Regions from separate parts of the Microbulbifer sp. ABE4_465 genome, predicted to be linked through region 2. Evidence: predicted binding sites of a transcription regulator. Region 2 holds the regulator's gene; the other holds the start of a gene.
The links. Region 2 encodes FNR, which switches genes on or off when oxygen is low (the NO sensors DNR and NnrR bind a similar motif). Its sites were predicted from a motif close to TTGATNNNNATCAA; they were not measured.
Positions count from the first base shown of each region.

Region 1: ACXAG1_RS12030 (DUF3149 domain-containing protein) is a predicted target of FNR. The motif match lies at 2,242-2,255, and genes of this name have one in related genera.

Region 1 covers NZ_JBSWXV010000006.1:193,717-198,139, forward strand. The annotation lists gene ACXAG1_RS12025 (acetoacetate--CoA ligase) at 1-1,845, shown strand, start outside; gene ACXAG1_RS12030 (DUF3149 domain-containing protein) at 1,978-2,124, opposite strand; gene ACXAG1_RS12035 (hypothetical protein) at 2,470-2,856, shown strand; gene ACXAG1_RS12040 (autotransporter assembly complex protein TamA) at 2,927-4,423, shown strand, end outside.
Region 2 covers NZ_JBSWXV010000002.1:426,347-430,769, forward strand. The annotation lists gene mmsB (3-hydroxyisobutyrate dehydrogenase) at 1-413, shown strand, start outside; gene hemN (oxygen-independent coproporphyrinogen III oxidase) at 507-1,931, shown strand; gene fnr (fumarate/nitrate reduction transcriptional regulator Fnr) at 2,120-2,881, shown strand; gene ACXAG1_RS05480 (hypothetical protein) at 2,938-3,342, opposite strand; gene ACXAG1_RS05485 (OmpW/AlkL family protein) at 3,699-4,388, shown strand.

The DNA of each region.
Region 1 (4,423 bases), on a different contig from region 2:
CAGTGGTCTGTGGATAACCGCGAGGCATTCTGGAGCCAGTTGTGGGATTTCGGCGAAGTCATTGCCAGCGAGCGCGGCGAGCGGGTACTGGGGAAAGACACCATGCCCGGCGCCGAGTGGTTCCCGGACGCGCGGTTGAACTTTGCCGAAAACCTGCTGCGTTTTCGCGACGACAAGCCGGCGCTGATCGAGCGCCTGGAAAACGGCAGCCGCCGCGAATTGAGCTACCGCCAGCTGTTTGAGCGGGTAGAGCGGCTGGCCGCAGCGCTCGCCAATGCCGGAGTGGAGAAGGGCGACCGGGTAGCGGGTTTTATGCCCAATATCATCGACACTGTGGTGGCCATGCTCGCCACCACCAGCCTCGGCGCCATCTGGACCTCCTGTTCCCCGGACTTCGGTATCAATGGCGTTCTAGATCGTTTCGGCCAGGTCGCGCCGAAAGTCTTGTTCGCCTGTGAAGGCTACTTCTACAACGGCAAAACTATCGACTCCCTGCCGCGTCTGGAGCAGATCGTCGATCAGATCGATTCGATCCAGCAGCTGGTGGTGGTGCCAGTGGCGCGCTCATCGGAGCAGACCGAATCGGATATCGACGGCCTGGATCGCGCCGTAAGCCTCGGCGCTTTTGTGGGAACTGCGCCCGCGCGCCCACTGACGTTTGAGCAAACCGAATTCAATCACCCGCTGTACATCATGTACTCCTCCGGCACCACCGGCGTGCCCAAGTGCATCGTGCACGGCGTGGGCGGCACCTTGCTGCAGCACATTAAGGAACACCGCCTGCACACGGATATCTCCCGCGACGACACCCTGTTTTACTTCACCACCTGCGGCTGGATGATGTGGAACTGGCTGGTAAGCGGGCTCGCCTGCGGCGCTACCTTGGTGCTCTACGATGGCTCGCCGTTCTACCCGGCAGCGCAGTGCCTGTGGGATATGGCGGACGAGGAAAGCATTAGCGTATTCGGTACCAGTGCCAAGTACATCGCCGCGCTGGAAAAGGCCGGCTGCAAGCCGCGCGAGAGCCACAAGCTGGAGCGCCTGCGCGCGGTACTCTCCACCGGTTCGCCGCTCGCCCACGAGGGGTTCCGTTACGTGTATCGGGACATCAAGGCGGATCTATGCCTGAGCTCCATCTCTGGTGGCACCGACATTGTCTCCTGCTTTGCCCTGGGCAACCCGACCCTGCCGGTGTATCCCGGTGAGCTGCAATGCCGCGGTCTGGGTATGGCGGTGCAGGTGTGGAGCGACGATGGCAAGCCGGTGGAGCAGGAGAAGGGTGAACTGGTGTGCGCCACGTCTTTCCCCTGTATGCCCATCGGCTTCTGGAATGATGAGGACGGCAGCAAGTATCACAGCGCCTATTTCGAAAACTGGCCCGGCGTCTGGGCCCACGGCGACTATGCGGAAATTACCGAGCACGGTGGCGTGATCATTTACGGCCGCTCCGACGCGGTGTTGAACCCGGGTGGCGTGCGCATTGGTACCGCAGAAATCTACCGGCAGGTGGAAAAAGTCGAAGAGGTGCTGGACAGCATCTGTATCGGCCAGGAGTGGCGCGATGATGTGCGTGTAGTGCTGTTTGTGGTGCTGCGGGAAGGGCTGACCCTGGGCGACGACCTCATCCAGAAAATCCGCACCACCATTCGCGCCAATACCACCCCGCGCCATGTGCCGGCGAAAGTAATCCAGGTGGCGGATATCCCTCGTACCATCAGTGGCAAGATTGTGGAGCTTGCCGTGCGGAATGTCGTGCATGGCAAACCGGTGAAAAATCAGGAGGCGTTGGCGAATCCGGAAGCATTGAAGCTGTTTGAGAATTTGTCAGAGCTCGCCGGAGAGTAATCTCCTCTTAAAGGCGATATCAGGACGGGCGGTGATGAAAAAGGCCGGGCCAAGTGCGAACTTGCCCGGCGAACAGTCGGGGTAGATGGATCGATCCCGTGCAAAAAATACGCACCGGGGAGAGCCTCTGTATCAGTTGGCTGCCGGCTGAGCCAATTCTTCATTCATTTTGCGTAGCGCCATCCGGGTGATATATCCGCCCATCAGGCAAACAAATCCAATGATTCCCAAGCTCAGCAGGCCAGAAAAGCTGGTGAAGAGATCAATCATTGCGTCCATTTTCGTACTCCTGAGCGATAGAGGAAGTGATATAAACGTGGACTGCATGCTCTAACGGGGTGTTGCGCTGTAGTCCTCTCAACTGGCTCCAGTCTAGGGTGTGGTGCTGTGCCGCACTTGATCTGGATCAACTGAGCGGCCGATTCAGCCCTCCCGGGGGTACCCCCACTCTTGCTATCTGTTGGCGCAGTGTTCAGCTGCGCGGCAGGTGAGGTTAGCAGTGACTTCTGTGGCCCGGGACCCCGGTTTCCCCTTGCCCTTGGCATGTCCTATCCGCCAAACTGCGCTACCCTGTGGGGTAGTGATTCCACCTGTATAAACCGAATAAATTCACGGAAGATCCGCATGATTACCTACTTGTACTGGGCCGCTGTTATCGCCCTCGTGGTGCTCAGCCTGTTTGCCGGCAGCCGATTTGGCAGTCTGGGGAAAGGGGCGATCGTTGCCGCAATTATTTTTCTCGCTGGTTGGCTGGCCTACTACTTCCATTTTGAGCAAGTATTTGTAAAGCGCTTCGGTGGCGTGATGTACATCAGTGTGCCTGACGGTCAGCGTCACCTGGGGTCCACCTGGAAAGACGACAACCTTTGGGTGGAAAACTACGACCCAAAATCCAATCAATGCATCTTCTCTGAATACTCCAAGGGCAACCTGCTGGAGGGGCGTGTAGTGATTAAAAACTGCAACCCGCTGCTGGAACCTGCCGACAGGCCTGCACGAAGCGGTCAATAAGCCTGGGTAGAAGCAACTTTTTGGGTCTCCCGGCGTCGCAGTAGGGATGGTTGGCAAACGGATTTTTGTCTTGCGCGATTCTTTGCCCGCTCGTGGAGCGGATTTCATACATATTGCTATCGGAATTCTGATATCGGCGCTGCTGCTCTTGCCGCAGCCCGGTGTTGCGCTTCCGTTTTTCGACAGTTTGCCCAAGTTCAAAGTGCGCGTGCTCGAAAACAGCGAGCTGCAGGATTGGCTGAAAGATCAGTTGAATGAACAGCGCAAGTCCAGCAGTGTACTCAAGTCCTATGAGGACCCTCATGACGTCGCGCGCTATGAGCGTGGCACCCTTGAAAAACTGCTGCGCTCGCGCGGCTACTACGATGGCCGGGTGCGCCAGTCGGTCACCGGTGGGGAGATTCTGTATCGCGTGGTGCCGGGGCGGCAGTTCCGCATCAAATCCCTCGAGATTGATATGCCTGCGCGACTGCAGGCAGGTTTTCCCGGTGTCGGCCTGCAAGTGGGGGATCCCCTGGAAGCGGTCAAGGTTGCCGAGGGGGTCAAAAAGATCGAATCCTACCTGGCTGAGAATGCCTGCCTGTTGAATGTCGATGTGGACTACAAGGCGACGGTTATCCACAGCGAGCACGCGGCGCGGCTTGTGTACCGGGTAGCGCCGAGTCCGGAAGTGCACATTGGCGAGTTGAGTATCGCCGGTGCCACCAGTGTCAATGAAGACTACCTGCGCAAGCGGCTGAAACTCTCCCCCGGTGACTGCTTTAATCGAGCCAAACTCGACGCTGCCAAATTGCGTTTGCTGCGCACGAACCTTATTGCCGGTGCCAATGACGAGGTATCCGAGCCTCACGACGGAGTGGTTGATGTCACCTTTCTGGTGATCGAGCGAAAACATCGCACCATTCGCCTGGGGGTGGGGTACGCCTCCGATGAGGGAGCCGGCGTGTCTGCAGGCTGGGAGCACCGCAATATTCTCGGGCGCGGGGAAAAGATTGAAGTCGAGACCCGAGTCAGCGAAATCACGCAGTCCCTCAAGGGAGAGCTGCTGGTGCCGCGCTTTTTCCGCGATGACCAGGACCTGGCGGCGACCGCTGAGGCCTCCAATGAAGATCGGGAGTCCTATCAGGCAGAAGCCGTCACCATCGGCGGAACGATTTCCCGCCGGCACACCAAACACCGAACCTTCAGTGTGGGCAGCGAGCTGAAGTTCAGTAAGGTGCAGGAAGAGGGCGAAGAGAGCGAAAATTACAACCTGCTTTCGTTCCCCCTGGGGGTCAAGATCGACACCACCGACAACCTGCTGGATGCACGTCGCGGTGCCACCGTGGCTCTGGAGGTCAGTCCCTACTTTGACCTCAAGGGAAGCAGTACACGTTTCTTAAAAAACACCCTGGTCGGCACTGGGTATCTTACCGGCGATGATATCCGCTTTGATCCCACACTGGCGGTGCGTATCAAGGCCGGTGTGATCAGTGGAATCGATAATCTGGATATTCCTGCGGATGAACGCTTCTATTCCGGCGGCGGTGGTTCAGTGCGCGGATACGCTTATCAGGCCCTGGGGCCG
Region 2 (4,423 bases):
CTGCGGGAAGCGGACAGGTAGCGAAAATCTGCAACAACATGTTGCTGGCGATTCATATGATTGGTACCGCCGAAGCACTGCAGCTGGGAGTGGATAATGGCCTGGATCCGTCGGTGCTGTCGGAAATCATGGCTGCGAGCTCAGGCGGTAACTGGTCGCTGGAAAAGTACAATCCCTACCCGGGAGTGATGGAAACTGCTCCCGCTTCGAGGGAGTATCAGGGGGGCTTTTCCGTGGCATTGATGCTGAAAGATCTGGGGCTGGCCATGGATACCGCGGCAGGCAGTGCCTCATCGACTCCCCTCGGCGCGCTGGCGAAAAACCTGTATCAGCTGCACGGTGGTGACCCGATTAATCGGGTGCTGGATTTCTCGTCTATCCAGAATCTGTTTCGCCGCCCGGCAGGTGACTGACGAGTTATCAATCGCTCCCCACTTGATTCAGATCAAGTGGGGAGCACCTGCATTTTCGTAGCCTCCGGGTCCCGGTAACAGGAGGCATGCCAGATGGACCCCGCAGTATCTCTTTCCCCCGCGCGAGCGTCTGCGCTTTCTCCGGATAGTCTGTCACTGGCGTTGCTGCAGCGTTACGCTGGCCCCTGCCCGCGCTATACCTCATACCCGACCGCCGACCGCTTCGCACCGCTGGACGGCGAAACTGGCGATGCCAGCGGCCGTAAACCCTGGGCATCCCTGGGCGACGCCGGCTCTCTCTCCCTGTACGTCCACATCCCCTTCTGCCAGTCCCTGTGCTATTTCTGTGCCTGTAACAAGGTCATTACCCGCAAGTACGACGGAGCGGCCGATTACCTGGAAACGCTGTTGCGGGAGGCCCGCTGGTACCGGGGACTATCGAGGGCGCCGGTTACCCAGTTGCACCTGGGGGGCGGCACACCGACCTTCCTGAATGACAGTGACCTCGAGCGTCTGATCAACGGCCTCGGGGAGCACTTTTCCCTGCAGTCCGGCGACGAGGTGGAGTACAGCATCGAGGCAGACCCGCGCACCCTGGCCCCCGGTACCTTCAAAACCCTGCGCCGGCTCGGGTTTAATCGACTGAGCCTCGGGGTGCAGGATTTCGATCCTGGTGTGCAGCGGGCCATCAATCGTATCTGCAGTGCGGGCGAGGTAGCGGCATTGACTGACGACGCGCGCGCGCAAGGGTTCGGTTCTATTGCTTACGATCTGATTTACGGATTACCGGGGCAAACCGTCGATAGCCTGCAGCGCACTGTTGAGCAGGTGCTGGCACTGGCTCCCGACCGCATCGCGCTCTATCACTATGCCCACCTCCCGGAGCGCTTCAGGGCCCAGCGCCTGATCAACGCCAACCTGATGCCCGCGCCAGTGGATAAAATGGCCATGCAACTGGCTGCGACCCGGCAGCTCACTGGCGCCGGGTACCAGTTCCTGGGGATGGACCATTTCGCACGCCCCGGTGATGCCATGGCGAAAGCGGCAATGGAGGGCCGGCTGGCGCGAAACTTCCAGGGGTACACGTTGATGCCCGCAGAGGCGTTGGTTGGCCTGGGGGCCTCAGCCATCAGCTATAGCCGGGATGGTTACTGGCAAAATGCGCACGCACTCAAGGCGTACGCCGGAGCAGTTGCGGACCGGGGGCAGGCCATTGTGCGCGGTTGGTACATGAGTGAAGACGACCGCTTGCGGCAGTGGCTGATTATGGAATTGATGTGCCAGCTGGGGGTGGACAAGCGCGAAGTAGAGGCCCGTGCCGGTGCGCCCTTCGAGGATTTCTTCGACGCGGAGTTGAAACGATTGCAGCCCATGTTCGACGATGACCTGGTTCGCCTTGATCAACGTGAATTTTACGTTACCGAGCAGGGGCGCTGGTTCTTGCGCAATCTGGCTGCGGCATTCGATACCCACCTGCACCGGGCGGTGGAGAACGGGCCCTATTCAAGGGTGCTTTAATACCTGCGCTTTAACGACAGTGCTTTAACAAAAGCGCTGCCCTCGATTCAGGGCGTGAACCTTGTGAAAAACCCAGGCAGGGTGTTAAGGCGATTTGTAGAGAATACAATGTGACTACAGAAATTGGTGCAATGGCCAGTAACAGACGGGCGGCAACAGTGGTTACCGCGAGAGGGAGAGTGATCGGTTTGAGCGCACGCAACACATCACCAGCGGCAAAGTCGCAGGCCGTCAGCTGTGGCAACTGTTCGGTCAGGGCTCTGTGTCTGCCGGCAGGTCTCTCGGCGGAGGATATCGAGCGTCTGGAGCAGATCACCCGCAAGAAAACCGTGATCAAGGCCGGGGAGCAGTTATTTCGTGCCGGCGACAAGTTCAGCAGCCTGTATGCCATCCGGTCCGGTAGCTTCAAGTCGGTCGTGCTTGCCGCAGATGGCGATGCCCAGGTCACCCACTTTGCATTGCCCGGCGAGCTGCTCGGTCTGGATGCGTACAGCGGTCAGTCCCATCCCAGTTTTGCCGAGGCGCTGGAAGACAGCAGCGTGTGTGAGCTGCCCTTCGCTCAGCTGGAGACACTCGCGCAACAGGTTCCCGGCTTGCAAAAGCAGATCTTCAATCTCTTTTCGGAAGAGCTGCGTCAGGAAAAAGACATGGTCATGCTGCTCGGCAAGCGATCTGCTGATGCGCGCCTGGCAGCGCTGTTGATCAATATTTCCGAGCGCTATGCCCGCCGCGGTTACTCGGCCGTGGATTTCAACCTCACCATGCAGCGCATGGATATCGCCAACTATCTCGGACTCACTGCGGAAACCGTAAGCCGGTTAATTTCCCGCTTCCAGAAGCAGGATCTGATCAGGGTGAAGGGAAGGGCGGTAAGCCTGCTGGATAAACGCGGACTCGCCGCCCTGGCGGGAACCAGCTGCGACGAGACTCGATTGAAGGCGCAAGGCTGAAGGCGTGAGCCCTGCGCAGCGGGAAAATACTTCGAGGGAGAAATAGGTCCAGCGAATTAGAAGTAGTAGTCTTCCAGCTCGATTTCTTCCCAGTCATACACCAGGTGAGCGCCGTCTGCAGTGACCAGGCTAACCTTGTCGGCCTCCAGGCAATCGGACCAGTCAACCTTGTTCAGGTCGACCATCTCCGCACCACCGTGCACTTTTACCAGTGAGTCTTCCCAGGCCTGGTGGCAGTAGCGGGGAATTTCTCCCTGCACGATCAATTCTCGGCCGAGATAATTTTCGTAATCCAGTTGTGGAACACTATTCAAGTGATAGCGCTCCTCTGAGGCCATCAGATAGAACTTGCCGTTTTCCTCAACCAGCAGACCTGTCGCGGTCAGAGACTGCGGAACCTGATTTACCCCGCACCCGGCAAGCAGCAACAGCGGAAGCAGAAAGCCTTTTCGAGAAGTCATATTTATTACTCTTTAGTTACTTGTTACTAAAAAGTAACAAATGACGATTGCAGTAGCGTTGCAGTTTTGTTGCGCTGCAGCAATCTATTAATGGCGTTGTTAGTGCCGTTGTAAAAAGCCGTTATTGGTGTGGCAATTCCGTATCATTCTTTTGGCGTCATCAAGAATAGCGTTTTGGTTGGGGCCGGAAACCTGCGCGGAAACAGCAGCGGCAGCTCAAAAACTGAGCGAAAATATGTGTTGCGGCATGACTGGCTGGTCTATATTCTGGTTGAGTCTCAAGGTGTACCAGCGTATCCCCTGGGGTATCCCTGCTGGTGAGGCATTCGACACCGATCAAGGATATGGAGATAACTATGAAAAAAATGGCTCTTGGATCCCTTCTCGCTTCACTGCTTTCCGCGCCGGCACTCGCGTATGAACCTGGAGAATTCATTTTGCGCAGTGGTGCAATTTCGGTGAGTCCCGATGTCAATTCCAGTGCGCTTGCGCTGGGTGATGTGACACTCGAGGGCACTGCTGCAGACGTGAACAATGGCTCGGCTTTGAGTCTTATTGGCACTTACATGTTAAATCAGAGCTGGGGGGTCGAGGTGATAGCGGCGACGCCGTTCAGTCATGATCTGGAAGTTTCCGGGCTTGGTGAGACATTTGACCTGGGCGAGACGAAACACCTCCCTCCCACCGTTATGCTGCAATATTTCCCGCTTGCTTCTTCGTCCAGTGTGCAGCCTTATGTAGGGGTTGGGTTCAATTACACCGTTTTTTTTGAAGAGAAAATCAGTGGCACCGCCAATGACGTATTCGCAACCCTGGGTGCAACCGATTCTGCGGATCTCAAGCTGAAGAATTCATCAGGCATTGCCGCGGAAGCCGGTGTCGACTTTGCTTTCGGTGCTGACAAGCGCTGGTTATTTAACGTGGCTGTGTGGTGGATGGATATCGACACCAAGGCGACGGTGGATATTCCTGGAGTGGGTGCGGTGACGGCGGATGTGGAGCTTGATCCGCTGGTGTATGCCGCTGGACTGGGCTATCGATTCTAAAAGCACTTTTTAGATACTCGGGTCCGCAGTGCAGG